DNA from 3 places in the Mycobacterium sp. IDUB_24 genome. Region 1 is predicted to be linked to each of the others. Evidence: predicted binding sites of a transcription regulator. Region 1 holds the regulator's gene; each other region holds the start of a gene.

Region 1 (2,268 bases):
TGATCGCGGTGGTCCCGGTTGTGCTGCTCGCCGGGCTGATCGTGGGGGCCGCGCTGTGGCACCGTCGGCGCGCCGGTGGCGACGACGACTTCGACCACGACCCGTTCGACGATGACTACGACGGCGGACCCGGGGATTCGTCGTACGACGACGAGCGGTACGACGAGGCCCGCTACGGCTCGCGTGGGTATGACCACGACGAGTACCGCGATGATCGCGGCTCCGATGCGGCGAACGTTCATGGGCCGAGCGCCGCCTATGGCGGCGAGGCCGCGACGGCGCGGTTCGCCGGGCCGGGCGCGGAACCGGCAGGGGCGGCGTCTCCGTACGACGGGCCAACCGATATCGCCATCCCGGTCAGTCAATGGGCCGCCCCGAACGGAGCGGCGGGTGTTTACGGGGCACCTGGCGAGGACGAGGAACCACCGGAGGATTCCTCGCAGCTGGCCGGCCCGGAACAGGGATTCGACGACTACGACGACGATGACGACTTCGAAAACGACTATGAAGAGTCCGATTTCGAGGACGACGACTTCGACGACGAGGACCTCGATACGCCCATCGACGCCGACTTCGAGGAAGTTGCCGAGGGCGACGACGACGACATCGAAGCGGAGCTCGAAGAGGAGGAACTGGCGGACACCGGGTCACTGAGCGGTCCGGCCGGCGGAGTGCACGGGGCGCAGGGATTCTCGGCGCTGAGCGGCCTGGCAGTGCCCAGCGATCAGGACAACGTCGACACCGCACCGACCCGCGTCATCACCGAGGCCGAGGCCTACAGCAATGAGGCTTACAGCGGTGAGGCCTACAGCAGTGAGACCCACGGCGGTGACGCTCACAGCGGGCGCCACGCCGCCATCGAACTCGACGAGATACCCAGTGCCACCGCCATTCATCTACCGCTGGAGGACCCGCACCGCGCACCGGAGGGGTATCCGATCAAAGCGGACACCCAGTCGGGCCGGTACTGGGCACCAGACAGCAGTGAGTATGACGACGCAGTGGCGGAGATTTGGTTCGCCAGTGAGGAATTCGCCCGCACGAACGGCTTCGTGCGCACGGACTGAGCGGCAGGACCCGGCAACCATCTGGTGCAGCCGGGTCCGCCTCCGGTCGGTCAGATCTTGCGGATCACGGTGACTACTTTGCCGAGCACCGCGGCGTCATTGCCCGGGATCGGGTCGTATGCCGGGTTGTGCGGCATCAGCCAGACCTGACCGCGGGTCCGCTTGAACGTCTTGACGGTGGCTTCGCCGTCGATCATGGCTGCCACGATGTCTCCGTTGTCGGCCACGCTCTGCTGGCGTACCACCACCCAGTCGCCGTCACAGATGGCGGCATCGACCATCGAGTCGCCCACGACCTTGAGCAGGAACAGCGACCCCTCGCCGACCAGTTCGCGGGGCAGCGGGAAGACGTCCTCGACAGCCTGCTCGGCCAGGATCGGGCCGCCTGCGGCGATACGCCCGAGCACCGGCACGAACGTCGGTTCGGGTAGCGCGTCGGAGCCGGCCACGTCGGTCGACACCAGCGCCGCGGCCGCCGGATCGTCGGCGCCGCGTACGTCGACCGCGCGCGGGCGGTTGGGATCCCGGCGCAGGTAACCCTTGCGTTCCAGGGTGCGCAACTGATGGGCGACCGACGAGGTCGAGGTCAAACCGACCGCATCGCCGATCTCGCGGATGCTCGGCGGGTAGCCGCGACTGTTCACCGACGCGCGGATCACGTCGAGAATGGTGCGTTGCCGGTCGGTGAGCCCCTCGGCCCGGCGTGGACCCGCGCCATCCGATCCGGCCGGGCTGTCGGTCTTGCCGTCCCTGCTGCGGTCGTCGCTCATGGGGCCGAATGTAGTCGTTGATCCGACATTAATCAAACATGTGTTCGACGCGTGTTGCGGCGTGTCTGCTGGTGGGGCGGGCTGGGGGGCGGTTGCCGGCCGTGCGTCGGGTTGGCGGGCCGAACTTGTCGGTGCCCTGTTCTATCGTTTGGCAACAGTTCGATCACATGTTCTATCCATCGAACACTTGAGCGAGTATGTTCGAACACAAGAGCGAAACCGTCCCACCGAAAGGCAGTCAGATGGCGATCATCGATATCCCCGCCGATAGTCGTTCCCGCGCTGTTCGGGCCGTGCCGCAGTCCCCATCGCAGCGCGTCCGGGCCAGAGGCGGTGCCGGCACCAGGGGCAGCGCCACCTTCGGTACCGGTACGGCACGGCCGGTGCGCCGGGTGCAGCGGCCGGCCCCCGACCGACCCGCCGCCGGGACG
Region 2 (2,268 bases), on a different contig from region 1:
TCTCCGGGGCGGAACTCGGGAAGCCCTGGTACGGGCAGAATCTCGACCCGATCGGCCGATCCGTGCTCGGTGCTCACAGCGGGACGCCGGCCAGGTCGAGGCCGGCCCGCACCATCTCGGCGGTGGCCGACGGATCCGTCATCAGCAGTGGCACCGCGCGCACCTGGACGCCCTCGATCTCGGCATCGTCACCCTCGTGTACCAGCCAGCCGTCCAGGATTCCCGTGCCCGACCGGGCGCCGAAGTGCCGGCCGACGGCCTGTGAGGTGGATTCCACACCGATGATGGACAGGCACTCATCAGCCATGCCGCGCAAGGGTTTTCCGTCGATGATGGGGGAGTAGCCGACCACCGGCGCCTTGGTCGAGCGCAGTGCGCCGCGGACGCCGGGGATCTGCAGGATCGGCCCGATGCTCACGACCGGATTCGACGGTGCCAGCAACACCACGTCCGCATCGGCGATCGCCTCGGCGACGCCCGGCGCCGCGGTTGCCTGTTCCGCACCGACGAACGCAAAGCTGTGCGAGGGCACCTGCGCGCGATAGCGCACCCACCACTCCTGGAAGTGGATGGCCCGTTTCTCGGCGTCTTCGGGGTCGGTGATGACCACGTGGGTCTCACTGCGGTCGTCGGTGACGGGCAGCAGCCGCGCTCCCGGCGACCAGCGCTTGCACAATGCCTCGGTGACCTGCGACAACGGGTAGCCGGCGCGCAGCATCTGGGTGCGGACCAAATGGGTGGCCAGGTCCCGGTCACCCAGGCCGAACCAGTCGGGTTGCACGCCGTAGGCGGCGAGTTCCTCCTTGGCGTGCCAGGTCTCGTCGCGGTGACCCCAGCCGCGTTCGGGATCGATACCGCCGCCCAGGGTGTACATGCAGGTGTCGAGGTCCGGGCAGATCCGGACGCCGTGCATCCAGGCGTCGTCACCCACGTTCACGATCGCGGTGAGTTCGTGCTTGCTGTCGCTCTCGGCGAACTGGCCGAGGCCCAACAGATGCTGTACCCCCAGCAAAAACCGGGCGCCTCCGACGCCGCCGACCAGAACGGTGATCTTCACAACGTCCGACCCTAAGCGCTGAGGGCGCGCGGATGGAAACGACGTCGTCACGGGCAGGACACGCCGATGTCGCGACGCGCCGATTTGACATAACGAGATGGTATGAATTCGCGCTCTGGCGCTTGACCCCGGCAGCTAACACGTGTGTAATCACATATGTGTCATTTCCCGGTCGGTGACCGATTCCGGTGTCGCGGACCGAGATTCGATCAACTGTTCGAATGGGGTGACCGCATATCGCAAGGGTGGGGCTCCACTTAGGATCTACGAGACCGAGTGAGGAGGCGGGGGATAATGTCTTATGAGAGCGGCGATTTCGATCATGTGGTCCGGTTTGACGATCGGCTACTCGGCTCGGTAGACAACGCACCGCACATCAACACGGGAACGACACCGATGGAGGCGGCCGGACGTCCTCAATTGAGTCTGGTTCCGGTGAGTTCGGTATCCGAACACATTGATGTTGATCCGGAAGACGAAGACGACCAATGGCAGGAACGTGCGCTTTGCGCACAGACCGACCCGGAGGCGTTCTTTCCGGAGAAGGGCGGGTCTACCCGCGAGGCCAAGCGCATCTGCCAAGGCTGCGAGGTCAAGGATGCCTGCCTTGACTATGCGCTCGCGCACGATGAGCGTTTCGGCATCTGGGGCGGATTGTCCGAACGCGAGCGCCGCCGGCTCAAACGCGGCATCATCTGACGCTCTCCGGCAGAGCGCTCATCGCATGATGCGGCGCTCGACGTCAGTCGTCGTCGATCGTTGGGTCGATGACTGACGGTTCAACCCCCAGATAGGTGGCCACCTGTGCCACCAGGATTTCATGCAGCAGGTCAGCTAGCTCATCGGATCCTTTGACCCGGCGCTCGATGGGCTTGCGGAACAAGACAATTCGAGCCCGGGTCGCATTTCCTCTGACGTCAACCCCGGCAGGTATCAGCCGCGCCAACGCGATCGGGCCATCGGCGATGACCTCAGGTGGCCATTGCACACTGTCGGGATCTTTCGGCGACATCCGCGGAATCTCATCGACGGCGACATCGAGATCTTTGATCCGTGAAGCCCACCGCCGCTCGATCGGCTCATATGCTTCGAGCACTGTCATGTCGAACCGCTCGGCGCGGCTACGCCAGCCGGGAACCGTGCGCGGAAGCAGCGGTCCGCGCATGTCGCGGCCGCGACGCGATCGCCATGGGTTGCGCTGGGCCACGGCG
Region 3 (2,268 bases), on a different contig from region 1:
GTTCTTCATGGGCTTCGGCATCCTGCTGCTGGGCGCCGTGCTCATGTTCGTCTGGCGGTCGGTCAACCCGGCGTTCTTCCGGGGCGAGACACTCCGGCACGACACACCGTCGCTCGTGGAGTAGGGCCCGCTACCCGGACGACGCAGCGCTAGCCGACAGAGCCGCCGATGCCGGAATTGCCGGTGTTGTGCGCCAACTGGAACGGATCCAGCAGATCCCATACCGTTGCGACGGCCTGGACCTTGAGATCGGCGCCTTGGTCTTCGATGTTGAGCAGGTCGACGGCAATGTCGTAGCCGTAGTACACCGCCGATCCCGGCGGGGTGGTCTTGATCAGCTCGTTGATGATCGTCTGCCGTGCATCGCGGGCCGCGGCGTCATCGCCGAGGGCGGGCGTCAGACTCGGCAGGATCTTGCTGATCGGAATCACGGCGTTCACCCACGGCACGATCTGACTGCCCCGGTAGATCTGCTCGGTGGCTTCCCGGATGAACGGGTCGAGTTCGTCGGGAAGGGCGGTGTTCATCAACGCGTCCCGGAGATTCATGATCGGCTCGGGGATGTCCGTGGGCTCCGGATCGTCGGCCCGGAACGGGTTGGGATTCCATGCCTGGACATCGTCTGAGGTGTCGGCCTGGGTCTGTACGGCGCCGACCTTCGGGGTGACGAGCGCCCTGCTCACCGGTTGCACGACGGTCTCGGCGTCCGACTGGTCGGCCTCCACGGGCGCCGGCTTGGGAGCCGCCGCCTGCTTGGGGGAGAACAGGTCCTTGAGCTTGGCGACCTGCCCGGCCTCGAACTCCTCGGCGCTGGGCTTCGGTTTGGGCGTGACGGCCACCGGCTTGGCGGGCGTGGCGTCCTGAACGGTCTTGGTGACGCGTGCGGCCGCCTTCTCGATCTTGTCGGCCTGCTTGTCGATGCTGTCCTTGACGCTGTCTTTGACCTTTGACAGTGGCTTGACCCGTTTGACGCCACCGGCCCTGCTCTGACCGCCCTTGGGTCCGGCGTTGACGTGCTGCGATGCGCTGCTGTTGGTCGACTCTTTGGACGCACCGTCCGTCGAATCAGCGTGAGCAGTGCCCTGGCCGGCCACGGCGAGCGCCGCCCCGACTCCTGCCGCCACCGCGACACCACCGACGTAGCCGATGTACCTGGTTGATGCTGACGTTGACGCCGATGCCATTGCCCGTCCTCTCACAGCCGATCCCCAGCCCAGAGGAATCGTAGGGGGCGGCAGCGTGATTGGCATCACGAGGTGAAGTTTCGAACAGGCGTTCGATATACTGGTGCGGTGGGTTGGCACAACGGGCCACCGAGCTGGTCGGAGATGGAGCGGGTGCTCTCTGGTAACCCCCGGCCCGCCGCGGATGGCAAGCCCCGCCGTTCCGGCCTGCCGTTGGAGTCCGAGGGTGACGGTGGGGACGGCCCGGCCTGGTCGCGTAAGCGCGGCAGCTACCAGCCGCCGGAGCTCGACCGGTCGCGAACGTCGGTCCGTTATGCCGAGCTGCACACGCATTCGGCGTACAGCTTCCTCGACGGTGCGAGCACGCCGGAGGAACTGGTCGAGGAGGCGGCCCGGCTGAACCTTCGGGCGATCGCGCTGACCGATCACGACGGGCTCTACGGTGTGGTTCGCTTCGCCGAGGCGGCCAGGGAGTTGGACGTGGCCACGGTGTTCGGTGCCGAGTTGTCGTTGGGCAACGTCCCCCGCACCGAGGATCCTGATCCGCCCGGCCCGCATCTGCTGGTGCTGGCCCGTGGGCCGGAGGGGTACCGGCGGTTGTCCCGCGAGATCGCCAAGGCCCACCTGGCCGGTGGCGAGAAGGGTAAGCCCCGCTACGACTTCGACGGGCTCACCGAGGCTGCCGGTGGGCACTGGCACATCCTCACTGGCTGTCGTAAAGGTCATGTCCGCCAGGCGCTTTCCCATGGCGGCCCAGAGGCTGCCGCCGCTGCACTGGCCGATCTGGTGGATCGCTTCGGGGCTGACCGGGTCAGCATCGAACTCACCCATCACGGCCATCCGTGTGACGATGAGCGCAATGCCGTCCTGGCCGGGCTGGCCCAGCGATTCGGAACAGCGGTGGTGGCCTCCACCGGTGCACACTTCGCGACGCCCGACCGGGGCCGGCTGGCCATGGCGATGGCGGCGATCCGGGCCCGTAACTCGATGGACACCGCGGCCGGGTGGCTGGCGCCGCTCGGCGGGTCGCATCTGCGCTCGGGGGAGGAGATGGCCCGGCGGTTCGGTACCGAGATCGTGACGG

What was found. Region 1 encodes LexA, which represses DNA repair genes until DNA is damaged. Its sites were predicted from a motif close to CGAACANNTGTTCG; they were not measured.
Region 2: the regulator LexA is predicted to act here: its motif matches at 1,264-1,277, upstream of cofD (2-phospho-L-lactate transferase).
Region 3: the regulator LexA is predicted to act here: its motif matches at 1,266-1,279, upstream of ACZYZF_RS11330 (error-prone DNA polymerase).

What each region holds. Positions count from the first base shown of each region.
Region 1 covers NZ_JBVAXO010000001.1:269,480-271,747, forward strand. The annotation lists gene ACZYZF_RS01325 (LGFP repeat-containing protein) at 1-1,067, shown strand, start outside; gene lexA (transcriptional repressor LexA) at 1,118-1,837, opposite strand; gene ACZYZF_RS01335 (LysM peptidoglycan-binding domain-containing protein) at 2,080-2,268, shown strand, end outside.
Region 2 covers NZ_JBVAXO010000010.1:42,106-44,373, reverse strand. The annotation lists gene ACZYZF_RS28460 (coenzyme F420-0:L-glutamate ligase) at 1-77, opposite strand, end outside; gene cofD (2-phospho-L-lactate transferase) at 74-1,057, opposite strand; gene ACZYZF_RS28450 (WhiB family transcriptional regulator) at 1,352-1,756, shown strand; gene ACZYZF_RS28445 (metallopeptidase family protein) at 1,800-2,222, opposite strand.
Region 3 covers NZ_JBVAXO010000002.1:756,798-759,065, forward strand. The annotation lists gene ACZYZF_RS11320 (APC family permease) at 1-124, shown strand, start outside; gene ACZYZF_RS11325 (hypothetical protein) at 150-1,184, opposite strand; gene ACZYZF_RS11330 (error-prone DNA polymerase) at 1,293-2,268, shown strand, end outside.